Regions from separate parts of the Embleya sp. NPDC005971 genome, predicted to be linked through region 3. Evidence: riboswitches for the same ligand, from Rfam matches in the RefSeq annotation. Region 3 holds a riboswitch; each other region holds the start of a gene.

Region 1 (7,104 bases), on a different contig from region 3:
TGCGCTCGGCCAGTGCGAAGTCCCGCTCGCGGTCGCCGGAACCGTCGCGCGGACCGGTGAAGGTGGGATCGCCGATCACCAACAGCGAAGCCTGCGCCAGGCGTTGCGGCGGCGCGTTGTTGCGGACCCCGGTTTCGAGCAGCCCGCCACAGGCCATCACCACGGTCGCGCCGAAGCACAGCGCGATGAAGGTGGCCACGAAGCCACCGGCCCGAAAGCGCAGCGTGCGCAGGGCGAGCCCCCACATCAGCGGACCCTGCCGATCGGCCCGGGTCGGCCCGGCCCCGGCGCGTCCGCGAACGCGCCCAGGTGGGTCATCCGCTCGGCGATGGTGTCCGCCGTCGGCGCGCTCACCCGGTCCGCGATCCGGCCGTCGGCCAGGAAGACCACGTGGTCGGCATAGGAGGCGGCGACCGGGTCGTGCGTGACCATCACGACGGTTTGGCCGTCGATCCGTACGGATTCCCGGAGCAGGCCGAGCACCTCGGCCGCGGTCCGGGTGTCCAGCGCACCGGTCGGCTCGTCCGCGAACAGCACGGCGGGCCTCACGACGAGCGCGCGAGCGATCGCGACCCGCTGCTGCTGGCCGCCGGACAACTCGTGCGGTCGGTGTCGGGCCCGGTCGGTAAGGCCCACGTGCGCGATCACCTCGGCGACACGCCGGCGGTCGGCGCGTTTGCCCGCGAACCGCATCGGCAGCGTGATGTTCTGTTCCACAGTGAGCGTGGGCAGCAGGTTGAACGCCTGGAAGACGAAGCCGATGCGTTCCCGGCGGAGCTTGGTCAGCGCGTTCTCGTTCAACTCGGCGAGGTCCTGGCCGGCCACCGTGACCGTGCCCGACGTGGGTCGGTCCAGACCGGCCGCGCAGTGCAGGAAGGTGCTCTTGCCGGAGCCGGACGGGCCCATCACGGCGGTGAACGAGCCCTGCCCGAACGTGATGTCGACCCCGTCGAGGGCGGCCACCGACGCGGAGCCCCGGCCGTGGACCTTGCGCACCGCGTCGAGCCGGACGGCCGGCGGGCCGGCGCCCTCCCACTCGGCCGGCGCCGTGTACCACTCGTGTGTCGGTTGCCCGCCCACGTCGATTCTCCCGCCGATCCGGCCGCCACCCCGTGTACGGCACCGGGTCCAACGCTAGGAGCGCGAATCGCCCCTGCCCATGGGGTCGGCCACCGTCCGAGGGTGGGGCCGGCCCCACCTGCGCCCCCGGCGGGCCGGGTCCGCCGAAGCCGCTCGCGGGCCGGAAATCGGGCCCCGCCTGGGCCGAAGTGTGTACGCCGGGTCGTCCTCGCGGAGGGCGTGCCGGCCCCGGCCCCGGACCTAGCCTCGTGGGCATGTCCGCAGGTCGAGTGGAGGAGGGAAGAACATGACGAAGGCACGCGGTTCGTTGACGGCCAGCCTGGCGAGCGCGCTGGTGGGCGCGGCCCTGAAGCTGTTCGCGGACGACGTCGACACACCCGTGATCGCGCTCGGGAAGATCGGCGTCGTGCTGCTGATCGTCGGCATCGCCGAAGTGCTGTACGGGCTCTACCGGTTGACCCGCGAGGCCGGGGAGGCCCGGGAGGCCCGAAAGCCCTGACCGGGTGCGCCGAGCGCGGCGAACGGCCCGGTGATCGCGTCCCGACTGCTTTCCGGTCGCTTCCCGATCGCTTCGGTGATCGGTTCGGTGACCGGCCCGGCGATCGGCCCGCCGATCACCCCGTTCAGCGCACCTGCCGCCGCCCCGGCCGACGGTGCGCCACCCAACCCAGGATGCCCGCGCCGAGCAACGCCGAGCCCAGGAAGGCCGACAGCAACAGCCCGCCGCCCGAATCGTGCCCGCCCTGCCGCGTCACGGCCGCCGGCGCCCGCAGTTCGTCGACGCCGCGAGGCACGCCGAGCCGGCCCGTCCTCGGCTCGACCGCCCGTTCCGCCGCTCCCGGATCGGCCGCCACGTCGATCCGCACGGTCGCGGTGGCCTGGCGGCCGAGCCGGTCGACGATCGTGTAATGGAAGCCGTCGCGCCCGGCGAAGCCCGGCCCCGGCGTGTAGCGCAACACGGCCTCCGTCGTGCCCTCGTCCGGAGCGCCCTCGACGTCGAGGACCAGACCGTGCTCGGGATTGGTGTGCGACACCAGGGCCAGCCCCTCACCGGTGTCGCCGGCCAGCACCGGGACGTCCACCGACTGCCCGGCGCGAGTGCCGACCCGATCCGTGACGGCCCGCGGCGCGGCCGGCATCGGCGCTCCGAACCCGCCGTTCGGCCGTACCCGGTCGACACGCGAGCCCGGAGCGGAGTCGCCGGCCGGGCCGGCGACCACGGGCGGCAGCGACGGGATGGGCACCACGGCAACGGCGGGGCACCCGGCGCCCACACCGAACAACACCGCGCACCACACGAGCACCACACCGACTCGACGCATCCGGACGGCCGGTTCGGGTGTTCCGGAAACCGTGGCCACACAATCCTCCGGCACTCTGGTCCGGACACGGCCGGATCTGGGATGGGTCGGCCGGCGCCCGCCGGATCCGATGCCGGCCGAGGGAGCCGCTCTCGAACCCCGATCCTGTGCGCAGTGCCCACCGGTTCGCGACGCGGCACGCGGAGCGGCGGCGAGCTTCACCCACAAGCGTGGACCGACCGGGCCCGACAGTGGACCCGGCCCGGCGCGCGTGTCATGGTGGGAGGCGCTATGCGACGGCGGTACGAGGAAGTCGGTGTGAATCCGACGCGGTCCCGCCACTGTGATCGGGGAGCGACTCCCACACCGGCCACGACCCCGCGACGGGGTGGGAAGGCCGGGAGGAGCGAAGAGCCGAGAGCCAGGAGACTCACGTCGTCGCCACCTCACCAACCGGGGCGGATTTCCCCGAGAGAGGCCGGTGCTGCGCCATGTCCTTGGTACTGAGCCGGATCTACACCCGTACCGGCGATGCCGGTACCACCGCGCTGGGCGACAACTCCCGGACGCGCAAGACCGATCCGAGGTTGGCGGCCTACGCCGACACGGACGAGACCAACGCGGCGATCGGGGTCGTGCTCGCGCTCGGCGACCCGGAGCCGCAGACCCGTGCGGTGTTGGCCCAACTGCAACACGACCTGTTCGACGTCGGCGCGGACCTGTGCGCGCCGATCGCCGAAGGCGACACCCGGCTGCGGATCACCGAGGCCGACGTGGCCCGGCTGGAGGAGCACTGCGACGCGTTCAACGCGGAACTCCCCACGCTGCGCTCGTTCGTCCTGCCCGGCGGCAGCCCCGCCGCGGCCCTGCTGCACGTGGCCCGCACCGCGGCCCGGCGCGCCGAACGTTCGACCTGGGCGCTGATCGAGGCGGACGAACCGGCGGCGGGTGGGTCCGCGACGGTGAACCCGCTCACCGCGCGCTACCTCAACCGGCTGTCCGACCTGCTGTTCGTGCTCGCCCGACGGGCCGACGCGGGTGGCGCGGGTGATCTGCTGTGGCGTCCGGGCGACAACCGCTGAGCGGTTCGGCGGCACGGCCCGAGGTCGGCGACGCGATGGCCCGAGTCGCCGAGGTGGGGCCCTACTTCGTGCTGCGGACCGGAGCGATTGCCGACGGCGCGGGCTTTCGGCCGTTGGTCGAGTTGTACGACCGCGCCGCGCCCGACGCGTGGGCGGCCCGGGTGGAGTACGTGCGGGGCCGGTTGCGCACCGACGAGCCGCGGGTCGCCGCGTCGATCCTGTACCTGGGCGTGGCCTCGCGGTTGTGGTCGGTGGCGCTCGGCGCGGCGGTGCTCGGTCGGGTCGTGCCGGACCTGGACCCGGTCCGGACGCACTGGCGCTTCCCGGCGAGCGGTGCGATCGAACTGTGGGCGCCGGATCCGATCCCGACGCCGGTGCTCGCGGACCGGGCCGGGATCGACCGGGTGTACGCCGCGGTGATGACCGCGCACCTGGTGCCGCTGGCCCGGGCCACTCGGGCGGTGGTGCCGATCGCGGAGCGCCTGCTGGCCGGCAACGCCGCGTCGGCGCTGGTCGGTGCGGCCCGGGTGCTGCACCGGCACCCGGCGCCGGACGAGCCGGAACTCGTGACGACGACCCGGTCGTTCGCCGACGGTCTGTTGGCCACGGGCCTGCTGCGAGGGAGTGGGCTGCACGGCGCCCTGGGCGCGTTCCGGCGCACCACGTGCTGCCTGTACTACCGGATTCCCGGCGGCGGTACGTGCGGCGACTGCGTCTTCCACGACAAGCCGCCGCAACCGACCCGGGTCCGGATCGGGTCGTCGGCGCGCGGGCGTGACGGCGCACACTGACCGCGTACGATCGCCCGCTCGGCCCCCGGGACGCGCTCCGGATCCGGCCGAGCGGGTGATCCATCGGACACGCCGCCGCGCATCCGGGTGACATTCCCGGATCTGCGGCGCGGACTTTCCTAGCCTCGTCCCGGAGACACCGATTCCGGCATCGACGCACCGAACGCCGGGACCGTGTCCTCGGTCCTGCCGGGTCTGCGCCCCCGGCAGGATCGGGGAGACGGCCCCGGCCGTCGAAGGGCCGCCGAGGACGAATGACCGGCCGCTCGCCGGGCAGACGTAGGGCGCGCGGTCCTCGGCGATGACGCGAGGACATCGAGACCGTGAAGAGGAGTACGCACCGATGAGTACCCCAGGCCGAGAGCCCGGCGGCAGGTCCGCGTCGCGCGAGCCCGACGAGATTGCCGTCGACCCGACCGTGCCACCGCCCGCCGATTCCGTCGTCGAACCCCGCGTGCCGTCCGAGCTTCCCCGGCAGGAGCGCACACCCGGCCACAAACAGGAGCAAGTGGACCACGCCGTGGAGGAGTTGACCCAGGCCGAGCCGCCCGAGGCGATCCACCGCAAGGTCGGCGAGGCGGCCGAGCGGATCGACCGCGCCGCGCCGCGCACCCGGCGCCGGGCGCAACGGATCGCGGCCGCCGTGGCCGACCGGGCCGAGTCGGCCGAGGACGCGGTCCGCGACCGGGCCGACCAGGCCAAGGAGACCACCCGACACAGGACCGCGCAGGCCAAGGAGGCCGCCGTGCACCGCGCCGAACAGGCCAAGGAGACCGCCGGACATCGCGCCGAACAGGCCAAGGAGGCCGTCGAGCGCCGGGCCGAGCAGGTCAAGGAGGCCGCCGGTCACCGGGCCGAACAGGCCAAGGAAGCCGCCGGCCACCGTGCCGAACAGGTCAAAGAGGCCGCCGGCCACCGCGCCGAGCAGGTCAAGGAAGCCGCCGGCCACGGCGCCGCCCGGGCCCGCGAGGTGGCGGGAAACCGGGTCGGCCACGCCAAGGACCGCACCGTCGAGGTCGGCCACGCGGCCGGCAACCAGCTCTTCGACCACACCCCCGACCCGCTCCGGCACGCGAGCCTGGCCGGCGCGGCGGAGGTCCGCAGCCGTCCGATCCCCGCCGCCATCGCTGCGGCGACGACCGTCCTGGTCCTGATCTGGGCGCTCCGCAGGTCGCGCCGATAGGGACGAGGGCGCGACGACCCGCCGGCACCCGGCTCCCGGGCGCTCAGCCGGCCGACGCCTCCCGCGTCCACATCCGCAACACCCGTCGGGTCGCCTCGTCCGCGCCGGGCCCGTACCTCGCGGGCGCCGTCGCGGCGATCGCGACCCGTACGTCCGCCTCCGACCGCCCCGCGCCCCGCGCGTACTCGGCCGGCAACGCGGCATTGAGCTCCGAGGCCGACTCCGGCTCGGCCGCGTGGGCCAGGATCAACCCGGTCAGGTCCTCGCCCGGCAGCCCGTAGCCCACATGCGACCAGTCCAACAGCACGAAGTCCTCCTCCCGCGCGATCAGATTCACCGGACGCAGATCCAGGTGGCACGGTACGTACGGCAGTTCGGCGGCGCGTTCCGCCAGCGGTCCGACCGGGGACGGGGGTTCGAACAACCAGAGTGGCGCGTCCGGGCGCGGCGCGGCCTGCGCGGCGCCGAGTCGGCGGGCGAAATCGATCCATCGGGGCAGGTCCCACGTGGTCCCGGACCGCCCTCGCACGTAGTCGAGCCACAGCGCCACCGACCCGTCCGGTCGCCGGTCGGCCCGCAACGCCCGGGGCGCGGTCAGCCCGAAGGCGGCGTACACGGTGGGCGCGAAGCCGCTCTCGTACGCCTCGACCTCACGGGCCCAGTAGCGCGGATTGGCGGACGCCGTACCGTCCGGCGTCGCGAGTTTGAGCACCGCGTCGGCGCCACTGCCGCGCACATGCCAGACGTCGGAGTGCGCGGACAGCGGCGCGGCGCCCAGCGGGGAGCCCAGTTCGGGCGGTACGGATTCGATACGCACCGGCGGCGGCGCGGGGGGCTCGCTCAGGGTCGCCTCCGGGACGGTGCGCCTGTGGTCAACGAAGGACCGGGGCTCGGGGCGGGCGTCGGCGACCGATGTGGTGCCGGTAGGCGATCGGCGAATCGGGGCGGCGGGCGTGCCGGGCCCGTCCCGATCGCGCGGTGTGCCCGGTCGGCCGAGGCACGGCGGGCAGCGCGGCTGCGGCCGGCGCGGCGGTCGCGGTGGCGGGTTCGACCGCCGGTCGTGTGGTCGGCGGTACGGGTGTCGGATTCGGCAGGGCCTGGGGCCCCAACATGTGGTCCTCCAGCCAGGCCAGCCCGGGTATCAGCAGGAACATCACAATCAGTGCAAGCAGGGCGAGAACCAAGTACATGACGTCCGCCTGGGGGTGAGCGTGTCCGGGCCGTAGTGAGCCCCTAGCCGGTTGGGGTTGGCGCAAACGTGACGGTTAGGCAACGGGCCCGTCGTCCCAGGTCCGGAGATGATCGCTTCTGATCAACGGCTGAGCCGTGTGGGTGACGCCTCAAGGCGCCCTTCAGGGTGTCGTTCCAGGTGTCGTTCCAAGTGTCGTTCCAGGCGCGGTGATCACCTGACCGAAGTCCTCGACGCCGCCCCGCCGCTCCTGACAGCCTGGCCGCATGGCGAACGACGGCACCACGCTCGACTGCGACGCGATCCTGTTCGATCTCGACGGCGTGCTGGTGGACTCCCATCCCCTGATCGAACGCATCCTGCGCGCCTGGGCGCGCGACCGCGGCGTCGACCCGGACGTGGCCGTCGCGGCCTCCTACGGGCGGCGGGACATCGACCTGGTCCGCGTGGTCGCCCCCACGCTGGACGCCGAGGTCGA
Region 2 (7,104 bases), on a different contig from region 3:
GGACAGCCCCGCGCCCACCGGCACGTCGCTGTCGATCCTGATGTCGGCACCGCCGATCTCGTGCCCCGCCGCGCGCAGCGCCCACAACACGCCCGCCGGGTACGCGGACCACCCGGTCAGCGCGCCGGGCGCCAGGTCGGCGACGGCCAGGTCGACCGATTCGCTCCCGGCGTGCCCGGAGGCCAGCCGCAGCCGGCCGTCCGTACGCCGCCCGACGGCCGCCCGCGCGGTCTGCGGGATCGCGATCGGCAGCACGAACCCGTTGTTGTAGTCGGTGTGTTCACCGATCACGTTGACCCGGCCCGGCGCCGCCCAGACGCCCTCGACGCGAAACTCGCTCATCCTCCCGCCTCGCCGTCCCGCAGGAACGTCCACGCGTCCGCCACGATGTCCTCCAGCGACGTCCGGGTGGGACGCCAGCCGAGCAGGTCGCGCGCCCGGTCGGCGGCGGCCACCAGCACCGGCGGATCGCCCGCCCGGCGCGGCGCCTCGTGCGCGGGCACCGCGCAGCCGGTCACCGTGCGGACCGCGTCCACCACGTCGCGGACCGAGAAGCCGGTCCCGTTGCCGAGGTTGCAGATCAGGTGCCCGGTGGCCGCGCCGCCCGCACCGGTCGCGGCGAGCGCGAGCAGGTGCGCGTCGGCCAGGTCGGCGACGTGGATGTAGTCGCGCACACACGTCCCGTCGGGCGTCGGGTAGTCGGTGCCGTAGAGCGCGACCGAGCCGCGGGTGCCGTTGGGCACCTGGAGGGCCAGCGGGATCAGGTGGGTCTCGGTCGCGTGCCGCTCGCCGTACCGGCCGTACGCGCCCGCGACGTTGAAGTAGCGCAGGCTCACCGCCCGCAGGCCGTACGCGTCGCAGTACGAGGTGATCAGCCGGTCGACGGTCAGCTTCGAGGCGCCGTACGGGTTCGTCGGCGCGCACGGCGCGTCCTCGGTGATCGGCGAGACCTCGGGGGCGCCGTAGACGGCCGCGGTGGAGGAGAACACGAAGCGGCCGACGCCGTGCGTGCGCAGCGCGTCCAGCAGCGCGAGCGAGCCGCCGACGTTGTTGTGCCAGTACTTGGCCGGCTCCGTGACCGACTCGCCGACCAGGGAGGACGCGGCGAAGTGCAGGACCGCGTCGAACGACGCGTCCAGATACCGCGCGGCGTCCTGGACCCGGCCCTCGACGAAGGCGGCCTTGTCCGGGACCGCGTCCCGATGCCCGGTGGACAGGTCGTCGAGCACCACCACGTCGTGTCCGGCCGCGACCAGATGGGCGGCGACCACGCTGCCCACGTAGCCCGCGCCGCCGGTGACCATGAGCTTCATTCGCCGACCTCCCGCAGTCGTGCCGCCGCGGTCTCCGGCGGTACGTCGCTGATGAACACACCCATCCCGGATTCGCTCCCGGCAAGGTACTTCAGCTTGCCCGGTGCCCGGCGAATCGAGAAAAGCTCCAGGTGGAGCGCGAAGTCGATCCGGCCCGAGCGCACCGGCGCCTGCTGCCAGGCGGCGATGTACGGCGCGGGCTCGCCGTCGAAGAGCCGATCGAAGCGGCCGAGCAGATCCAGGTACATCGGCCCGAACTCGGCGCGCGCGGCCTCCTCCAGCGCGAGCAGGTCCGGCACCCGGCGGTTCGGATACAGGTGCACCTCGTACGGCCACCGCGCGGCGGCGGGCACGAACGCGGTCCAGTGCTCGCCCTCGGCCACGATCCGCGACCCGTCCGCCCGCTCCGCGGCGAGCACGTCCTCGAACAGGTTGCGGCCGGTGCGGTGCCGGTGTGCGGCCGTGCTCGCGACCATGGTGGCCGTGCGCGGCGTGACGAACGGGTAGGCGTAGATCTGCCCGTGCGAGTGCGGCAGTGTGACGCCGATCTCCCGACCGCGGTTCTCGAAGCAGTACACCTGCTCGACGCCGGGCAGCGCGGACAACTCGGCGGTGCGATCGGTCCAGGCGTCCAGCACCAGGCGCGCGCGCTCGGGGGTGAGGTCCTTGAAGGACGCGTCGTGTTCGGGGGTGAAGCACACCACCTCGCACCGTCCGCCGGACGGCCGGCGCGGGAACGGGTCGCGGTCCCAGCCGGGTTCGGGCCGGTCGACCGCGCCGGGCCCGGACACCGACGAGCCGGACATCGACGGGAAGCGGTTCTCGAAGACGACCACCTCGTAGTCGGCCTCGGCGACCTCGGTGGCCCGCTCGGGCGTGGACGGGCACAGCGGGCACGCGTCGGCAGCGGGCAGGTGGGTCCGGGTCTGCCGATGCGAGGCGACCACGACCCATTCGTCGAGCAGTCGGTCGTAGCGCATCTCGGACCCGCTCACCACGGGCGCGAGATCTCGCGGGTCGACGGCGGTGCGGACCGCGTCGTCCCGCGTGTCGTAGTAGACGATCTCGCGACCGTCGGCCATGACGGCCTGAGTCTTCTTCATGTCTCCAATTTTGCGAAGCTTTCCAAAACTTGTCAATGAGAAAGCGATGAGAAGACTCTGGGAAAGTCCTGAGACCCCGAGATGCCTGCCAATCCCGTCGAATCGCGTCGTCATATCGGCGGCCCCGGCTGCGGTTTGACAAGTTTCGGAAGGTGTCCGCAAGATGCTGCCCATGCCTGACGACGACACCGACGGTCTGCCCGCCGAGGGCCGCCGCGCCCGGATGGCCGCGACGATCGCGGACCGCGGCTTCGCCAAGGTCACCGACCTGGCCGAGGCGTTCGGCATCTCGCGGGTGACGGTCCGGGCCGACCTGGAGGTGTTGGAGCGCCAGGGCCGGTTGCGCCGGGTCCGCGGCGGTGCGATGTTCACCGGCCGCGATCCCCGGGTCGAGCCGTCCTTCGAGGAGGCGCTGACCTCGGCGTCGCCCGCGAAGACGCTGATCGGGCGGGCCGCCGCGGCGCTGGTGTCGCCGTCCGAGAGCGTGGTCCTGGACGTGGGCACCACCACCACGTTCGTGGCCCGCGCCCTGGTGGACCGCGGCGACCTGCGCGACCTCGTGGTGTTCACCAACGGACTGACCATCGCGCTGGAGCTGGAGCGGGCCATCCCCCGGTTCTCCGTCGTGGTCACCGGCGGCACGCTGCGTCCGTTGCAGCACTCGCTGATCAATCCGCTCGGTGACCACATCCTGGAGCGCATCCACGCGGACACGGTCTTCCTCGGCTGCAACGGCGTGCACCCCACGGGTGGCATCACCAACGTGAACCTGCCCGAGGCCGAGGCCAAGCGGGCGATGTTGCGGGCCGCCGGGCGTCGGGTCGTGGTCGCCGACGGCTCGAAGCTGGGCCGGATCGAACTCGCCGAGGTGTGCCCGCTGGCGGACATCGACCTGCTGATCACCAGCGGCCCGGCCGACCGGGACACGCTCGACGCGCTGCGCGACGCCGGGTTGGAGATCCTGGTCGCCCAGTAGCGGCCGAAGTCGCCGGGCGGCAGCCGAAGTCGCCCGAGCGGCAGCCGAAAAAGCACCCTCGCTCGGCCGCCGCGGCGCCCATGGTTAGGCTGCCCTTGCGAACGGTTCACCCGGCTTCGACCGATTCCGGGTGTCGCAAGAGGGAATCCGGTGCGAATCCGGAACTGCCCCGCAGCGGTAAGTGGGAACGAAAGTCGCCATCAGCACTGGGCCCGGTGAAACGGGATCCGGGAAGCGGCGACCGGTAGGACGACCCGGCCACGCACCCGTGGCCCGCGGAACCCGCCCACGAGTCCGAAGACCTGCCGTCGCCCGCGTTCGCCTCGCGCACGCGGACTTCCGGGACCTCGCGGGCGGGTCCGTCGGACGACGGCGCCGAGCGGTGTCCGCCGCCGCGCTCCCTCCCTCCCGAGTTCCCCCGACGAGGACTCGCAAGGGAGAGCTTCGACGATGCCGACGCCGATACGAACGCGGACACCGATGGGCCGCAGCCGACACTCGTGGGCCGCGGCGGTCGCCGCGCTCGCACTGTTCGCAACCGCGTGCGGCGGGGCGGTGCAGGACAAGAAGGCGAGCGCCCCCGCACCCACCGCGTACAAGCCGTACACCGACACCGACAACTGCGGTGTGAGCACGACCTACGACCGGCCGCCGCAGCGCGCCGCCACGCTCACCTCCAACGCCACCGAGCTGATGCTCGAACTGGGCCTGGCCGACAAGATGGTGGGCACCGCGTACCTCAAGGGCCGCACCATCGGCGACAGATACCGGGAGGCGTACGGGCGCATCCCGGTGCTCGCCGACGCGCAACCCTCGCTGGAGAAACTGCTCGAAGCCACGCCCGACTTCGTCTACTCGGGCTACCCCGACGGCTTCTCCGAGTCGTCCGGCCACACCCGCGCCCGACTCGGCGAACTGAACATCAAGACCCACCTCAATCCCGAGGGCTGCGCCAAGGCACCGGTCACCTTCGAACAGCTCTACGGCGAACTGCGCTCCATCGGCGGCATCTTCGGCGTGTCCGAGCGCGCCGAAGGCTCCGTCGCCGCACTGCGCGGGCGGCTGGACGCGGTCACCGCGCGGCTCGCGGGCGCCGCACCGGTCAAGGTCTTCGTGTACAACTCCGGCGCCGACGCGGCGCAGACCACCGGCGGCAACTCGATGCTCAACGAGATCATCACCCGCGCCGGCGGCCGCAACGTGTTCGCCGACCTGAACGAGCGCTGGACCAAGGTCTCCTGGGAGCAGGTCGCCGAACGCAAACCGGACGTGGTGCTGATCTACGACTACGTGACGCCGTCGGCGGAGGCCAAGATCACCACGCTCAGGGCCACTCCGGTGCTCGCCGACGTACCCGCGCTGCTGGCGAACGCCTTCCCGGTGATCTCGCTGTCCGTCGCCCAGCCGGGGCCGCGCTCGGTGGACGCGGTCGAGGAACTCGCGAAGCAGCTCCACCCCGACCGGTCATGACGATCGATCGGGACCCGACGGCGGCCCGGATCGCGGTGCTCCGTGGGGAGGGCGCGGCGCCGCCGCCGGACCGGGGCCCGCCGGCCGACGTGCCGGGCGGCCGGGTACGGCTGTCGCTGGTGGTCGGCGTGCTGCTCGTGGCGCTGTTCGCGGCGGCGACGGCCGGGTTGCTGGTGGGCTCGGTGCCGGTGCCGTGGTCGGAGACCTGGCGCATCCTCGCGCATCGCATCGGCGGGGACGCGTGGGTGCAACCGTCCTGGAGCCGCGCCCACGACCTGATCATCGCCGACACCCGGCTGCCCAGGGTGCTGCTCGCGGCCGTCGTCGGCGCGACGCTGGCGGTGGTGGGCATGGTGATCCAGGCGATCGTGCGCAACCCGCTGGCCGGGCCGGACGTGCTCGGTGTCTCCTCCGGCGCGGCCACCGGCGCGGTGCTGGTGATGCGCTGGGGCGTGGCCTCGGTCGGCGGCCTGTCGCTCGGCGCGCTCACCCTCAACGCGGCCGCGTTCGCCGGCGGGCTGATCACCCTGCTCGTGGTGTTCTCGGTGGCCCGCTCCGGGGGCCGGGTCACCGCCGTGCGGCTGGTCCTGGCCGGGGTCGCGGTCAGCGCCGTGTTGTCCTCGCTGACCAGCCTGCTCGTCCTGACCTCGCCGGATCCGCAACTCGCCGCCCAGGTGCTGTTCTGGACGCTGGGCGGGTTCGGCTCGGCCCGCTGGACGCTGCTGCTGGTACCGGCCCTCGCGCTCGCGATCGGCCTGGTCGTACTGCTGCTCCAGGCGCGCAACCTCAACCTGCTGCTGGCCGGCGAGGAGAGCGCCGCCGCACTGGGCCTGGACGTCCAGCGGTTCCGGCAGGGGATGTTCCTGCTCGCGGCGGTGCTCACCGGGGTCGTGGTGGCGGTCAGCGGGGTGATCGGCTTCGTCGGCCTGATGTTGCCGCACGTGGTGCGGCTGCTGGTCGGGGCCGATCACCGGCGGGCGTTGCCGGTCGCCGCGCTGTTGGGTGCGGTGTTCGCGATCTGCGCGGATCTGGTGGCGCGTACGGTGCTCGCTCCCCAGGAGTTGCCGGTGGGCATCGTGACTTCGCTGGTCGGCGGGCCGTTCTTCGTCTGGTTGTTGCGCCGGGACGCGCGCCGGGAAGCGGGGGCACGATGAGCGGCTCCGCCGCGCGGTTGGTCCTGGACGAGGTCGGCTTCGCGGTCGGCGGCCGAAAGCTGGTGGACGCGGTGTCGTTGACCGTGGCACCGGGCGAGGTGGTCGGCCTGCTCGGCCCCAACGGCAGCGGCAAGTCGACCCTGCTGCGCAGCGTCTACCGGGTGAACCGACCGACCTCGGGTCGGGTGCTCCTGGACGACGAGGACGTGTGGACACATTCGGCGCGCTGGGCCGCGCGGCGGATCGGCACCGTGCTCCAGGACATGCCGACCGACTTCCCGCTGACCGTGCGGGACGTGGTCGCGATGGGCCGCTCCGCGCACAAGGGCCTGCTCGACCCCGACGACGCGGGCGACCGGGCGATCGTGACGGCGGCGGTCGAATTGCTCGAACTCGACGGCCTGACCGAGCGGGCGTTCGCGTCGCTCTCCGGTGGCGAACGGCAACGGGCTTTGGTGGCAAGGGCGTTGGTGCAGAAGCCGAGGTTGTTGGTGATGGACGAGCCGACCAACCATCTCGACATCCACCACCAGCTCGGGTTGTTGCGGTTGGTCCGTCGACTGGGCGTGAGCGTGCTGGTGGCGCTGCACGACCTCAACCTGGCGGCGATGTTCTGCGATCGGGTCTGCCTGCTGGCCGACGGCCGACCGGTGGCGAGCGGCACGCCGGCGGAGGTGTTGACGGCGCCGACGATCGAGCGGGTCTATCGCATCGAGACGGAGATCCGGACGCATCCGCGGACCGGGACGCCGTTGGTGGTGGTGTTGTAGCGGTGCGAACGCCGGGCGGCGGCCGGTGGGATGCGCAAGTGAGTACTTGTACGGATGCCCGCGTCGGACCCGCCGCCTAGCGTGACCCGCATGACCTACACGCCTCCCGGCCCGGCCGGCAACGGCGACGGCTTCGCCCGTGCGGCGGTGTTCGTCGTCGGCCTGTTCGCGTTCGTCGTGCTTGCGATGACCGACCTGTTCGTGCTGATCGGATTCGGCGGCGCCACCGAATCCTGCGCCAACCAGGCGTGCCGTGACTGGTACGAGGACCGACTCCCCTGGGTCTTCGGCCTGTTCGCGGTCAGCTTCGTGACGGCC
Region 3 (7,104 bases):
AACCTCTCCCTGTACTGGTTCACCGAGACGATCGGCTCGTCGATGCGCATGTACCGGGCGAACGCCGCGATCCCGCTCGCGCAGCACGCCCGGCGGGTGGAAGTACCCTCCGGATTCTCGCTCTTCGCCGGTGACGTCGTGCGCCCGCCGCGGGCCTGGCTGGAGCGCATGACGAACGTCGTGCGAGTGACCGAGCCCCCGCGCGGCGGGCACTTCGCGGCGTTCGAGGAGCCCGAGCTGTACGCGGAGGAGCTGCGCGCGTTCTTCCGGCCCTATCGGGCGGCGCTGTCGCGGTAGCCCCGGGCCGGTGTTGCGGTGTCGATGGTGCGCGCCGGGCGGTGTTCAGTGGTGGGCCGTGACGATCGCGCGCTCGCGCGGGCCGGTCCGGGGGTGCAGGTAGCCGATCGTGGCGGCGGTCACGTCCCGGAAGCCGACCAGTTCGGCTTCGTCGGCCAGCGCGAGGGCGGCGAGCCAGGACAGGCCGGGGACCTTCCCGAGGGCCCGGCCGGCCCGGGGCGGGTCGTCGGCCACCACCAGGCCGCCGGTGCCGGCCGGCGACCAGGCGCGGACCCGTTCCAGGATCGAACGCAGGCCCCGGGTCGGGTGGTTCGGCCGGCAGCCGAGGCCGTCGGCGTAGACGACGATCCGGGCACCGCTCGGCAACGTCCGGTCCGGGACGTCCGCACGCACGACGTCGACGCCTTGGCGGCGGGCCGGGTCGACGGCCTCCGGTGGCACGTCCACGGCGAGCACCCGGTGCCCGGCGCGCGCCAGTTCGGCTTCGACGGGCCCGGTGCCGCGGCCCAGGCTCAGCAGTACCGGGTCGGGGCCTCGGTCCAGTAGGCGGGCCAGGTGGGCGACCATCCAGATCCGGTATTCGGGGTCGTAGGTCGCGGGCGTGCGTAAATCCCCCGCGGGAACGCCGTGTCCACGCTTCGGCCGGCGGCCGGGGCGGCCGCCGGGGGCCGCGCTGCAGCGCACGCGCGGCGATTCGAGGTCGGTCATCGTTTCCTCGTATTCCTGGCAGGCGTCCGGCAGCCGCACGGCGGCCGGACGGGTGGATCAAGTGGGTGGGCCCGGGGGCGGCGGCGGGCGGGGCGCCCGGTGTCGCGTGTGCATCCGTGCCCGGCCGCTCGGCCGCCGACGCGCGCATCGGACGGAGCACGGAAGCACCGGCAGGGCGCACTCCCCCGAAGCGCACGCCCTGCGACCTCGACGTCCCGCGGGGACCGCTGCTCCCCGATCCCCAGCCGGCCGAGGACCTTCGCCGAACCCGACCGGGCCCAACGGCCCTGCTCGACCGCACGGACCGGGAGCAGAGTCGGAGGTGCGGCCGACCCACCGGGTCGGCCCGCACGGAGAGCGCGGTCGAGCCCGGCCGTACCTGCTTCGTGCGCAGCCGAGGTCGGCCCGGCCGCCGCACCCATCGCCCGGGGAAGCGGCCGGACCGGCCCCCGGTCGGGGGCGGGCCAAAGGGTTGGAAATGAGCGAAGACGCCGTGCTGAAACGTCCCCTCGGTCGCCATGAGGCGTTGCGGTTGATGGCCGACGCCCGACTGGGACGCGTCGTGGTGAGCGAGGGCGCGCTGCCGGCCGTGCACCTGGTGGCGTTCGCCGTCGATCGCGAGTGTGTGGTGTTCCGGGCCCCGCTCGACTCCTCGCTCGCGAAGGCCGCGCACGACGCGGTGGTCGCGTTCCAGGCCGACCACGTCGACCGGGCCACCCGCACCGGCTGGACGGGCACCGTGACCGGACACGCCTCCCGGGTCGGCGATCCGCACGTCGTCGCCCACCTGGATCGTCTGCTGCCCGACCTCGACGGCCTCGGCGAGGATCAGGTGTGGATCCGGGTCACCTCGGAACTCGTCACCGGACTCGCCCTCGAACGCCGGCCGTCGGGTCACGGCCGGCACTGGACTTACTAGGACGTCCGACTATATCGTCTTCAACTACAAGGTCCGCGGTGCAGGGAAGTCGGTGTGAATCCGGCATGGTCCCGCCACTGTGACCGGGGAGTGCGCTGCCGCAGCACCAAGCCACTGGCGAAGGCCGGGAAGGCGGGCATCGTGCGTCGATCCGGAAGTCAGGATACCGGCCGCGGGTATATCCGTGTTGTCCACGAGGATGGAGCAAACACGCATGACACCGGTCCGCGCCCTCGCCCCGGATGATCCTGCGAACGTCGAACCCACCAGGTTTTCCTGACCACTTCGACGTCGACCCGCACCGGGCAACCACGCGCACCCGCGCCGACGTTGCGCACCCGGGTCGTGCCCCGACCTCCGGATCGCACCCGACGAGAGACAGGTCGTTCATGGTCCGCGAACTTTCCCATTTCATCGGCGGCAAGCACGTCCCCGGCGCATCCGGCGCGTTCGGCGACGTGTACGACCCCAACACCGGTCGAGTACAGGCACGCGTTCCGCTCGCGGATCGCGCCGACACCCTGGCCGCCATCGCCGACGCCGAGCAGGCCCAACCCGCGTGGGCCGCCTGGAACCCGCAGCGGCGCGCCCGAGTCCTGGCCCGCTTCCTGCAACTGGTCGAACCCGAACGCGAGTCGCTGGCCCGGCTGCTGTCGGCCGAGCACGGCAAGACCATCGCCGACGCCCACGGCGACCTGCAACGCGGCCTGGAGGTCGTGGAGTTCGCCACCGGCATCCCGCACCTGCTCAAGGGCGAGTTCACCGACAACGCGGGCTCCGGCATCGATGTGCACTCGATGCGCCAACCCCTCGGCGTGGTCGCCGGCATCACCCCGTTCAACTTCCCGGCGATGATCCCGCTGTGGAAGATCGCGCCGGCCATCGCCTGCGGCAACGCGTTCGTGCTCAAGCCCTCGGAGCGCGACCCCTCGGTGCCACTGCGCCTGGCCGAACTCTTCGTCGAGGCGGGCCTGCCGCCCGGCGTGCTGAACGTGGTCCACGGCGGCAAGGAGAGCGTCGACACACTCCTGACCGACCCGCGCGTACAGGCCCTGGGCTTCGTCGGCTCGACCGCGATCGCCGAGTACGTCTACACCTCCGCCACCGCGAACGGCAAGCGCGCCCAGTGCTTCGGCGGCGCCAAGAACCACCTGATCGTGATGCCGGACGCGGACCTCGACCAGGTCGTCGAGGCGCTGATCGGTGCCGGCTACGGCTCCGCCGGGGAACGCTGCATGGCCATCTCCGTGGCAGTTCCGGTCGGCGCGGAGACCGCCGACGCGCTGGTGGAAAAGCTCGTCGCCCGGATCGCCACGCTGCGCGTGGGCCCCTCGCACGACCCGGACGCCGACTTCGGCCCGCTGGTCGGCCGGGACGCGCTCGATCGGGTGCACGGCTACCTGGACATCGGCGTCGCCGAGGGCGCCAAGCTGCTCGTGGACGGCCGCGACGTGCGCGTACCCGGCCACGAGGACGGCTACTTCGTCGGCGCGTCGCTGTTCGACCACGTGACGACCTCGATGCGGGTGTACCGCGAGGAGATCTTCGGCCCGGTGTTGTCCGTGGTCCGCGCGGCCTCCTACGAGGACGCGCTGCGGCTGCCGAGCGAGCACGAGTACGGCAACGGCGTGGCCATCTTCACCCGGGACGGCGACACAGCCCGCGACTTCGGCCGCCGGGTGAACACCGGCATGGTCGGCGTCAACGTGCCCATCCCGGTGCCGGTGGCCTATCACACCTTCGGTGGCTGGAAACGATCCGGATTCGGCGACCTCAACCAGCACGGGCCCGACTCGATCCGCTTCTACACCCGGACCAAGACGATCACCTCGCGCTGGCCCTCGACCGCGCGCGAGAGCGCGAACTTCGACATCCCCACGATGGACTGACCCGGTGACCACGCTCACCGACGACCAGCTCGCGATCGTCGAAACCACCCGGGACTTCGCCCGCGAACACCTCGCCCCGAACGCGATCGAATGGGATCGCACCAGCCACTTCCCCGTCGACGTCCTGCGCAAGGGCGCCGACCTCGGCCTCGGCGGCATCACCGTCCGCGAGGACGCGGGCGGTTCGGGGCTCGATCGGCTCGACTCCGCGCTGATCCACGAGGCGCTGGCGGGCGGTTGCCCGACCATCGCCGCCTACTACTCGATCCACAACATGGTCGCCGCGACCATCGACCGGCACGGTACGCCGGAGCAGCGCGCCCGCTGGCTCCCGGGGCTGTGCTCGATGCGAGATCTGGCCGGCTACTGCCTGACCGAGCCGGGAGCCGGCTCCGACGCCGCCGCGCTGCGCACCCGCGCCACCCGCGACGGCGACGACTATCTCCTGCACGGCGTCAAGCAGTTCATCTCCGGCGCCGGCTCCGCCGCGGTGTACCTGGTGATGGCGCGCACCGGCGCCGACGGCGCCGACGGCATCTCCGCGTTCGTCGTGCAGGGCGACGCCGACGGGCTGTCCTTCGGGCCCAACGAACGCAAGATGGGCTGGCACGCCCAGCCCACCCGCCAGGTGATCCTGGACGGCGTGCGGGTGCCCGCAGGCCACCGGCTCGGCGCCGAGGGCGACGGGTTCAAGATCGCGATGGGCGCCCTCGACGGCGGCCGGATCGGCATCGCCGCCTGCTCGTTGGGTGGCGCGCAAGCCGCGCTGGATGCCGCCGTGCGCCATCTCACCGACCGCGAGGCGTTCGGCTCGGCGCTCATCGACGCGCAGGCCCTGCGCTTCCAACTCGCGGACATGGCCACCGAACTGGAGGCCGCCCGCACGCTGGTGTGGCACGCCGCCTCCTCGCTCGACGAGGGCGACCCCAGGGCCTCGCAACTGTGCGCGATGGCCAAGCGGTTCGCCACCGACACCGCCTTCTCGGTGGCCGACCGGGCACTGCAACTGCACGGCGGATACGGCTACCTCGCCGACTACGGCATCGAGAAGATCGTTCGCGATCTGCGGGTGCACCGCATTCTCGAAGGAACCAACGAGATCATGCGCGTGATCGTCGCGCGCGGACTGATCGGAGCGGCCCGATGACCCCGACCACGGACCAGGATCCGGTACTGACCCACCGGCAGGCGGCCCTGGGCCGGATCGTGCTGAACCGGCCCAGGGCGCTGAACGCGCTCACCCACGACATGGTGTCGCGGATCGACGCCGCTCTGACCGCCTGGGAACACGACGACGACGTACGGCTGGTGGCGATCACCGGCGCGGGCGAGCGCGGGCTGTGCGCGGGCGGCGACATCCGCGCCATCCACGCCGACGCCGTCTCCGGCGGCACCGCGAGTCTGGACTTCTGGCGCGACGAGTACCGGCTCAACGCCCGCATCGCCCGCTACCCCAAGACCTACGTCGCCGTCATGGACGGCATCGTGATGGGCGGCGGGGTCGGCATCTCCGCGCACGGCGGCCTGCGCATCGTCACCGAACGCTCGACCGTCGCCATGCCCGAGACCGGCATCGGATTCGTCCCCGACGTCGGCGGCACCCACCTGCTCGCCCGCGCCCCGGGCGAGTCGGGCACCCACCTGGCGCTGACCGGCTCCGCCATCGGCCCCGGCGACGCCATCACCTGCGGCCTCGCCGACCACTTCGTGCCCTCGCATCGGCTGGACGCGATGCTCGACGCGCTGGCCACCGGCGAACCGGCCGACGTCCTCGCGCGCTTCGCCGAACCGGCCCCCACCGGCGAACTCGCCGAGCGGCGCGCCTGGATCGACGCGTGCTACGCGGGCGACAGTGTCGAGGAGATCCTCGATCGCCTGGACCACAGCGGGGATCCGGCGGCCGGGCAGGCCGCCGAGCAGATCCGCGCCAAGTCGCCCACCGCGCTCAAGGTGACCCTGGCGAGCCTGCGCCGGGCCCGCGAACTCGGTTCGCTGGAGGCCGTGTTGGCGCAGGAGTACCGGGTGTCGAGCGCGGCGCTGCGAACGCCCGACCTCGCCGAGGGCATCCGCGCCCAGGTGATCGACAAGGATCGCGCCCCGCGCTGGTCGCCCCCGACGCTCGACGCCGTGCGGCCCGAGGACGTGGACCGATTCTTCCGCGCACCGGCCGAGGGCGCCTCGGGTCCGGAATTCACGACCGCGGAGGCCGGCCGATGACCACCCGCGTCGCCTTTGTCGGACTGGGCAACATGGGCGGCCCGATGGCCGCCAACCTGGTCGCCGCCGGACACGTCGTCACCGGCTTCGACCTGGCCCCGCAGGCGCTGGAGCCGGCCCGGGACCACGGTGTGCGGATCGCCGCGTCACCCGCGGCGGCGGTCGCCGACGCGGACGTGGTGATCACCATGTTGCCCAGCGGCACCCACGTCCTGGACTGTTACCGGGGCCCGAACGCGCTGCCGGCCGCCGCGCCGGCCGACGCGGTGTTCGTCGACTGTTCCACGATCGACGTCGCCGACGCGCACGCCGCGCACGCCGCGGTGCGCGAATCCGGTCGCCGCGCCCTGGACGCGCCGGTCTCCGGTGGTGTGGTCGGCGCGGTCGCCGGCACGCTCACCTTCATGGTCGGCGCCGACGACGCGGACTTCGCCGCGATCGAGCCGCTGCTGACCGCGATGGGCCGGCGGGTCGTGCACTGCGGGCCGCCCGGCGCCGGACAGGCCGCGAAGATCTGCAACAACATGATCCTGGGCGCCACGATGATCGCGGTGAGCGAGGCGTTCGTCCTGGGCGAGCACCTCGGACTCTCGCACCAGGCGCTGTTCGACGTCGCCTCGGCCGCCTCCGGGCAGTGCTGGGCACTGACCACGAACTGCCCGGTACCCGGGCCGGTTCCGGCGAGTCCGGCCAACCACGACTACCGGCCCGGGTTCGCCGGCGCGCTGATGGCCAAGGACCTGCGGCTGGCCGCCAACGCGATCCGTGCCGGCGGCGTGGCGGCCGAACTGGGCCTGCACGCGGCCGAGATATACGCGGCCTTCGCCGAGAACGGCGGCGCCGACCGCGACTTCTCCGCCGTCGTCCACGCCATCCGGGAGCAGACCGGCGCCACCGCCACCGCCGAAGGGAACGACCCCGCATGACCGAGTACGAGACGATCCTGGTCGAGCGGCACGAGCGCACGGCGCTGATCACGCTCAACCGTCCCAAGGCACTCAACGCCCTCAACCTGCGGGTGATGGCCGAAGTGGTCGACGCCGCGACCACCCTCGACCGCGACCCCGACGTCGG
Region 4 (7,104 bases), on a different contig from region 3:
GCCGGACAATTCCCGCGAGGGAATTGCCGGCGATACCCTCGGCTGCCTAGAACTGCCCCATGAGCACCACGACGACCCGGACCCACGGCCCGGACTTCCCCGCCGAGTTGCGCCGCTGGCGCACCGCCCGACGGCTGAGCCAACTCGAACTCGCCGCCCGCGCGGAGACCTCCCAACGGCATCTCAGCTTCATCGAGAGCGGCCGATCCCGCCCCGGCCGCACGATGATCATCCGACTCGCCGAATCGCTCGGCCTGTCCCTGCGCGAGCGCAACGCGCTGCTGCACACCGCCGGATACGCGCCGGTCTTCCCCGAATCCGACCTGGACGCACCGATGTTGCGCCCGGTCCACGACGCGCTACGCGCGGTCCTCGAAGGCCATCTGCCCTACCCGGCGATGGTGTTGCGTCCGTACGGGCAGATCGTGGCCGCGAACGCGGCGATCGACGTGCTGACCGAGGGAGCGTCCCCGGAACTGCTCCGGTCCCCGATGAACATGTTGCGGCTGATGCTGCATCCCGAGGGCATGGCGCCGCGGGTGCGCAACCTGAACGCGTGGGGCCGGCACGTGCTGGAGAACATGCGCGCCCAGGCGCTGCGCAGCCCGGATCCGCTCCTGGACGCCTTCATCGAGGAACTGCGCGGCTACGTCCCGGATGCCGAACTCGGCCCCGACCACCTGGGCTTCGCGGTCCCGCTGCGCCTGGCCGAGCCCGACGGCGCGGGCGAGCTGCGCCTGCTGACCACGCTGACGTCCTTCGCGACGGCCACCGACGTCACCCTGGCCGAACTGCATCTGGAGGCGTTCCTGCCCGCCGACGAGGCCACCGCCGCGGTCCTGCGCCGCCGGGCGACGGCACGCCCTTGAGCGGATCCGCCGGCACGGCCGCCCGCACACGACGAGAGCGCCGTGCCGGCCCGTTTCCGGGACGACAGGCGCTCTCGTCGTGTGCGGTGCCGCAGGCTCAGAAGTCCTCGTCGAAAGACACCGATCCGGTGACCGCGACCTGGTACGCGGAGACCCGCCGCTCGAAGAAGTTGGACAACTCCTGCACGTCCTGGAGCTCCATGAAGCCGAACGGGTTCGCCGAGCCGTAGACCGGGGCCATGCCCAATTGGGCCAGCCGGCGGTCGGCCACGTGCTCCAGGTAGGAGCGCATGTCCGCGACCGTCATCCCGGACACGCCGCCCTGGAGCAGATCCTCGGCGAACGCCGTCTCCGCCTCGACCGCCTCGGCCAGCATGCGCCGGACGTCCTCGGCGAGTTCGTCGTCGAACAGGTCCGGCTCCTCGGCCCGCACCGTCTCCACGACGGAGAAGGCGAAGTCCATGTGCGCGGACTCGTCGCGGAAGACCCAGTTGGTGCCCGAGGCGAGACCGTTGAGCAGCCCGCGCGAGCGCAGGAAGTAGACGTAGGCGAAGGCGCCGTAGAAGAACAGGCCCTCGATGCACGCCGCGAAGCAGATCAGGTTGAGCAGGAACTGCCGCCGGTCCTCCCGCGATTCGAGCCGGTCCAGGCCCATCGCCGAGTCGATCCAGCGGAAGCAGAACTCCGCCTTGCGCCGGATCGAGGGAATGTGCTCGACCGCGGCGAACGCCTGCTCGCGCTCCTCGTGGTCGGGCATGTAGGTGTCCAGCAGGGTCAGGTAGAACTGCACATGGACGGCCTCTTCGAAGAGTTGCCGCGACAGGTACAACCGGCCCTCGGGCGAGTTGATGTGCCGGTACAGGTTCAGCACCAGGTTGTTCGCCACGATCGTGTCACCGGTCGCGAAGAACGCGACCAGGCGCTGCACGAGGTGGCGTTCGGCCGGGCTGAGCTTGTCCAGGTCGGCGAGGTCGCTGTGCAGGTCGACCTCTTCGACCGTCCAGGTGTTGCGGATCGCCGCGCGGTACTTCTCGTAGAAGTCCGGATACTGCATCGGACGCAGCGTGAGGTTCATTCCGGGATCGAGCAGGCTCACGTGCACGCCTCACAGGCTTCGGGGTTCTCCAGCGAGCAGGCGATGACCTCGAGGTCCGAGATCTCCTCGACCGGTGCGGCCGCCGCCTGGGCCGGCACGGTCGCCTGCTGGATCCGCGTCGCGGGGCGCGAACGCAGGTAGTACGTGGTCTTCAGGCCGGTCGACCACGCGTAGCGATACATCGAGGACAGCTTGCCGATGGTCGGGTCGGCCATGAACAGGTTCAGCGACTGCGACTGGTCGATGTACGGCGAACGAGCCGCCGCCAGGTCGATCAGCGCGCGCTGCGGAAGCTCCCACGCGGTGCGGTACAACTCGCGCACGTCGGCCGGGAGTTCGGCGATGCCCTGGACCGAGCCCTCGGCACGCTTGATCCGGTCGCGGACCTGCGGGGTCCACAGGCCGCGGGCCTTGAGCTCGCGCACCAGGTAGGCGTTGATCTGGAGGAACTCGCCGGACAACGTCTCGCGCTTGAACAGGTTCGACACCTGCGGCTCGATGCACTCGTAGGCGCCCGCGATCGAGGCGATCGTCGCGGTCGGCGCGATCGCCACCAGCAGCGAGTTGCGCAACCCGTGCTCGGCCACCCGGGTGCGCAGCGCGTCCCAGCGCTTGGTCTGCGTGGGGTACACGCCCTCCCACAGGTCCGGCTGGAGCCGACCGCGCGCGGCGTGCGTCTCGGCGTAGGCCGGGTGCGGGCCGTGCACCTCGGCGAGCGCCGAGGAGGTCTCCAGCGCGGTGAGGTAGATCTCCTCGGAGATCAGCGTGGACAACTCGCGCGCCTCGGCCGAGTCGAACGGCAGGCCGAGCGTGAAGAACACGTCCTGCAGGCCCATCAGACCCAGACCCACCGGACGCCAGCGCGGGTTGGACGCGGCGGCCTGCTCGGTCGGGTAGTAGTTGATGTCGATCACGCGGTCCAGGAAGACCACCGCGGTGCGGACCGTCGCGCGCAGCTTGTCCCAGTCCATGCCCTCCCCGGCGACCACGTGCGCGCCGAGGTTGACCGAGCCGAGGTTGCACACGGCCGTCTCGCCGTCGCTGGTGACCTCCAGGATCTCGGTGCACAGGTTGGACAGGTGCACCACGTTGCCCGGCTCCGCGGCCTGGTTGCAGGTGCGGTTGGCGGCGTCCTTGAAGGTCATCCAGCCGTTGCCGGTCTGCGCGAGCGTGCGCATCATCCGGGCGTACAGGTCGCGGGCGGGCAACTGCCGGACGAACCGGCCGTCCCGCTCGGCGGCTTCGTAGACCTTGTCGAACTCGGCGCCCCACAGGTCCGGCAGTTCGGGCAGCTCGTTCGGGTCGAACAGCGACCAGACGCCGTCCTCCTCGACCCGGCGCATGAACAGGTCCGGCACCCAGTTGGCCAGGTTGAGGTTGTGCGCGCGGCGCGCGTCCTCGCCGGTGTTCTCGCGCAGTTCGAGGAACTCCAGGATGTCCGGGTGCCAGGTCTCCAGGTAGACGCAGGCCGCGCCCTTGCGCCGGCCGCCCTGGTTGACCGCGGCCACCGACGAGTCGAGCGTCTTGAGCCACGGCACGATGCCGTTGGAGTGCCCGTTGGTGCCCCGGATCAGCGAGCCGCGCGAACGCACCCGCGACCAGGCCACACCGATGCCGCCGGCGAACTTCGACAGCCGGGCGATCCGCCCGTACATCTCGTAGATCGACTCCAGCTCGTCCTTGGGCGAGTCGAGCAGGTAGCACGAGGACATCTGGGTGTGCACCGTGCCGGAGTTGAACAACGTCGGCGAACTGGGCAGGTAGGCCAGCGAGGACATCAGCCGGTAGAAGCCGATCGCCTCGCCGGGCTCCTGGGCCAGGCCGCATGCGACGCGCAGCAGGAAGTGTTGCGGTGTCTCGACCACCTTGCGCGAGACCGGGTGGCGCAGCAGGTAGCGGTCGTACACGGTGCGCAGGCCGAAGTACTCGAACCGGCGGTCGCCCTCGACGTCCACGGCGGCGTCCAACTCGGCGGCGTGCCGGGCGACGAACGCCGCGGTCTCCGCGCCGATGATGCCCTCCCGGCGGCCCAGCGCGATGCCGGCGCTGAACGAACCGGCGCCGGCCTCGAACGCCTCGTCGGCGATCCGGCCGGCGAGCAGGCGCGCGGCGAGCCGCGAGTAGCCGGGCTCCTCGGCGATCAGTTCGGCGGCGGTACGCACCGCCAGGTCCGCGGCGGCGGCCCGGTCCGCGCCCTCGTTCAGACCCGCGACGACCCGGCGGACGACCCGATCCGGATCGACCTCCGGCAGATCGCGCGCCTGGGTGCGCACCAGGGTCGCGAGTTGCTCCTCGGGGCTTTCGTCGATCCGCATCCGGGTCGTGCCCACGCTGTCCACAACGGTCACGTGCTCTCTCCTCGCGAGCTCGTACGTACAGTGACCCCGCGCCCGAGGGCACGGGCAGCCGGCAGGTATTCGGACTCGCGGGCATGCCGGGGCACCACCGGGCACGACGTGCTCGGCGGACCGCGGAGTTCCCCATGGTCGTCGGGCCCCGAATGCCTCTCGGCGTTCGGCGCTCCAGGACGACGTTCGTTCCCGCTCACCGTTGCGGGGCAGTCCCGGCTTCGCACCGGGTTCCCTCTTGCCTCGCCGTTCCGCTGAACTCGGAACGGCGAACCAGCTACGTCGCAGAGCATATATGTAGTGGCGGGGTGGTCGTCGCACCCCCAGGTGTTGTGTCGTGTCGCGATTCTCGACGTACCACGGACCGCCGCCGGGGCGGCGGTGGGGTGGTTCGCCCCGGGACGCGTGGGACGCGCGGTGCGCGGATCAGGGGCGACCGGTGCGCGGCCCGGGCCGGGCCGGGCGCGCGTGCCGGGCCGGTCGGTCGTGCGGTCGGTCCACCGGTCGCGGCACCTCCCGACCCGAGTCGCGCCACTCGGCGACCAACGCCTCGTAAACGGGGGTCTCGAACGTCTCGGTGGGCCACGGCCCGAACGGGGCTCGCAGGATCTTCATGCCGACCCAACCGTGCAAGACGGCGTGAAGTAACCACCAACCGGGTGATGCCACTCGGTCGGTTGACGTGTCGACTCGGATACAGGTCGTCGAAACGGACCCGACCCGCCCGTCACGCGGGCGGCGCGCCGCCCGGTCCGGGTGGGGCCGCCGAATCCGGGCCCGGGTCCGGATCGCTCGCCACCCGCAGTTCGGCGAACGCCTCGGCCAGCGCCGCCGCCGTCCAGTGCGCGTTCAGGCCGCTGGGATTGGGCAACACCCAGATCCCGGTGTCGCCGATCGTCTCGGGCTGCCGGCCGACCACCGCCTTGGGCCGGCCGAAGCCGGTCCGGTACGCACCGATGCCCAGCACCGCCAGCCAGGCCGGTCGGTACGCGTGCACCCGGGCGGTGAGCGCCGCGCCGCCCGCCCGGTACTCGTCCTTGGTCAACTCGTCCGCGCGGGCGGTGGTGCGGGCCACCACGTTGGTGATGCCGAGGCCGAGTGCGAGCAACCGCTGCTGCTCGGTCGGCGCGAGCAGCCGGGGCGTGAACCCGCTCGCGTACAGCGCGGGCCAGAACCGGTTTCCGGGTCGGGCGAAGTGCCGGTCGGTGGCCCCGGACCACAGGCCCGGGTTGATCCCGCAGAACAACACCCGAAGGTTGGGCCCGATCACGTCCGGGATGCTCCGGCCGTGTGCGGCGGCCATCTCGGCGGCGGTGGGATTGCGGCCCGGCGGGATCGGCAGCACGAGCGGCCGCTCGGGAGCCGGCTCGGGTTCCGGCCCGCTCACGGCGCGTCCGCGATCATCGAGGTGCCCACCGACCGGAAGCCGAGCCGGCCGTACATCCGGGCCACGTCCTCGTCGCCCGCGGACAGGAACACCGTCTCGCTCCCGTCGTCGAGCGCGTGCCCGGCCAGCTCCCAGGTCACCGCCGCCGCGAGGCCGCCGCGTCGGGCCGCGGGGAGGGTGGCCACGCCGACGATCTCGGTGGTGTCGTACAGATGCTGGTAGCTGCCCACGCACAACGGTCCGGTCGGGCCGTACGCGGCGTACATCACCGTCTCGCCGGAGCGCAGCCGCTCGTTGAGGTAGGACAGCAGGTCCGGGTCCTGGCCCAGGGCGGCGGTGTCCCGCTCGGTCGGACCGTCGGTGCCGGACGCGGTGCCCGGATTCGCGAAGCCGACCGCCGCGACGCTGTGCACGATCGCCAGATCGGTCGCGTCCGCCCGGATCCGACGCACCGTCACCAGGTCCGGCAGGAACGGTCGTTCGGCGGGGCGTTCGGCGGGATCGAGCACCATCAGCGGGTGCTCGTGCACATGCAACTCGGCCTCGATCGCGGCCGCGCGCAGCGCGGGGGTGGTCTCGTCGACCCATTCGAACGACTCGGGCACTTTCAACTCTCTCTGTCGTGCCCGCACCGCGCGTACATCCGCGGCGGTGGGCTCGACGGAGCCGCCGAGCGTGGGACGTGCGTACCGGGGCCAGCCCTGGCCATCCCGGACGAACAGGGTCAGTCCGCCGAATGTCTCCGCGTGAGCGGCCCGACGTGCGACCGCGTCGTAGAACGTCTCCAGATGTGCGCGCACCTCGGCGGCGGACTTCGGCATGCGGGCCAGTGTGACACGAACACCCTTTTCGCTACCGGCGGAGGCCGCGCCGGCGACGGAACGAGCGGCCGCGCCCGCGGGCGGTAATCCCGTTGGCCCGCTCGATCCCGCGGCACACAATGGCGGGCATGGCCATTTCGCTGCATCACATCGTGATCGACGCACACGACCTGCCCGGCCTCGCCCGCTTCTGGGCCGACGTGCTGGGGTGGGAGATCCTGTCGGAGCGCGAGCGCGAGGTGGTCGTCGGGACCGAGCCGGGCGCGCCGATCGGCATCTGTTTCATGCCGGTGACCGAGGTCAAGGCGGTCAAGAACCGGCTGCACCTGGACCTGACCCCGGGCGCCGGACCCGGCGAGCGGGAGGCGGAGATCGAGCGGGTCCTCGCCCTCGGCGCCCGCCGCGTGGACGTCGGCCAGACCGGCGACGAGTCGTGGACGGTACTGGCCGACCCCGAGGGCAACGAATTCTGTGTCGTGCGAGCCAAACGCACCCTGATCGGATGAGCGTCGCCGCGCTCGATCACGGAGACCCGGGGCGCCCGCCCGTGAACCCGGGCCGCGCGCACGAAAATCCGGGGTGA

The links. Region 3 has a riboswitch for cobalamin ahead of ABZ374_RS39790 (CoA-acylating methylmalonate-semialdehyde dehydrogenase). Riboswitches for the same ligand answer to the same signal wherever they lie in the genome.
Region 1: it holds a riboswitch for cobalamin, as region 3 does, so the genes downstream of both, ABZ374_RS20520 (cob(I)yrinic acid a,c-diamide adenosyltransferase) here and ABZ374_RS39790 (CoA-acylating methylmalonate-semialdehyde dehydrogenase) in region 3, are expected to answer to the same signal.
Region 2: it holds a riboswitch for cobalamin, as region 3 does, so the genes downstream of both, ABZ374_RS00090 (ABC transporter substrate-binding protein) here and ABZ374_RS39790 (CoA-acylating methylmalonate-semialdehyde dehydrogenase) in region 3, are expected to answer to the same signal.
Region 4: it holds a riboswitch for cobalamin, as region 3 does, so the genes downstream of both, ABZ374_RS38165 (ribonucleoside-diphosphate reductase subunit alpha) here and ABZ374_RS39790 (CoA-acylating methylmalonate-semialdehyde dehydrogenase) in region 3, are expected to answer to the same signal.

Annotation. Positions count from the first base shown of each region.
Region 1 covers NZ_JBEXUX010000022.1:10,183-17,286, forward strand. The annotation lists gene ABZ374_RS20500 (ABC transporter permease) at 1-247, opposite strand, end outside; gene ABZ374_RS20505 (ABC transporter ATP-binding protein) at 247-996, opposite strand; gene ABZ374_RS20510 (DUF5708 family protein) at 1,367-1,579, shown strand; gene ABZ374_RS20515 (Ig-like domain-containing protein) at 1,704-2,441, opposite strand; cobalamin riboswitch at 2,686-2,813, shown strand; gene ABZ374_RS20520 (cob(I)yrinic acid a,c-diamide adenosyltransferase) at 2,873-3,463, shown strand; gene ABZ374_RS20525 ((2Fe-2S)-binding protein) at 3,439-4,254, shown strand; gene ABZ374_RS20530 (hypothetical protein) at 4,598-5,437, shown strand; gene ABZ374_RS20535 (phosphotransferase) at 5,481-6,254, opposite strand; gene ABZ374_RS20540 (hypothetical protein) at 6,310-6,627, opposite strand; gene ABZ374_RS20545 (HAD-IA family hydrolase) at 6,893-7,104, shown strand, end outside.
Region 2 covers NZ_JBEXUX010000001.1:13,073-20,176, reverse strand. The annotation lists gene galK (galactokinase) at 1-342, opposite strand, end outside; gene galE (UDP-glucose 4-epimerase GalE) at 339-1,304, opposite strand; gene galT (galactose-1-phosphate uridylyltransferase) at 1,310-2,416, opposite strand; gene ABZ374_RS00095 (DeoR/GlpR family DNA-binding transcription regulator) at 2,589-3,392, shown strand; cobalamin riboswitch at 3,478-3,717, shown strand; gene ABZ374_RS00090 (ABC transporter substrate-binding protein) at 3,873-4,862, shown strand; gene ABZ374_RS00085 (iron ABC transporter permease) at 4,859-6,016, shown strand; gene ABZ374_RS00080 (ABC transporter ATP-binding protein) at 6,013-6,786, shown strand; gene ABZ374_RS00075 (hypothetical protein) at 6,877-7,104, shown strand, end outside.
Region 3 covers NZ_JBEXUX010000071.1:13,192-20,295, reverse strand. The annotation lists gene ABZ374_RS39805 (epoxide hydrolase family protein) at 1-297, shown strand, start outside; gene ABZ374_RS39800 (hypothetical protein) at 343-1,005, opposite strand; gene ABZ374_RS39795 (pyridoxamine 5'-phosphate oxidase family protein) at 1,484-1,924, shown strand; cobalamin riboswitch at 1,944-2,114, shown strand; gene ABZ374_RS39790 (CoA-acylating methylmalonate-semialdehyde dehydrogenase) at 2,314-3,813, shown strand; gene ABZ374_RS39785 (acyl-CoA dehydrogenase family protein) at 3,818-4,960, shown strand; gene ABZ374_RS39780 (enoyl-CoA hydratase/isomerase family protein) at 4,957-6,030, shown strand; gene mmsB (3-hydroxyisobutyrate dehydrogenase) at 6,027-6,956, shown strand; gene ABZ374_RS39770 (enoyl-CoA hydratase) at 6,953-7,104, shown strand, end outside.
Region 4 covers NZ_JBEXUX010000064.1:13,941-21,044, forward strand. The annotation lists gene ABZ374_RS38155 (helix-turn-helix transcriptional regulator) at 60-869, shown strand; gene ABZ374_RS38160 (ribonucleotide-diphosphate reductase subunit beta) at 967-1,944, opposite strand; gene ABZ374_RS38165 (ribonucleoside-diphosphate reductase subunit alpha) at 1,962-4,280, opposite strand; cobalamin riboswitch at 4,356-4,606, opposite strand; gene ABZ374_RS38170 (hypothetical protein) at 4,740-4,928, opposite strand; gene mug (G/U mismatch-specific DNA glycosylase) at 5,041-5,616, opposite strand; gene ABZ374_RS38180 (GNAT family N-acetyltransferase) at 5,697-6,521, opposite strand; gene ABZ374_RS38185 (VOC family protein) at 6,650-7,027, shown strand.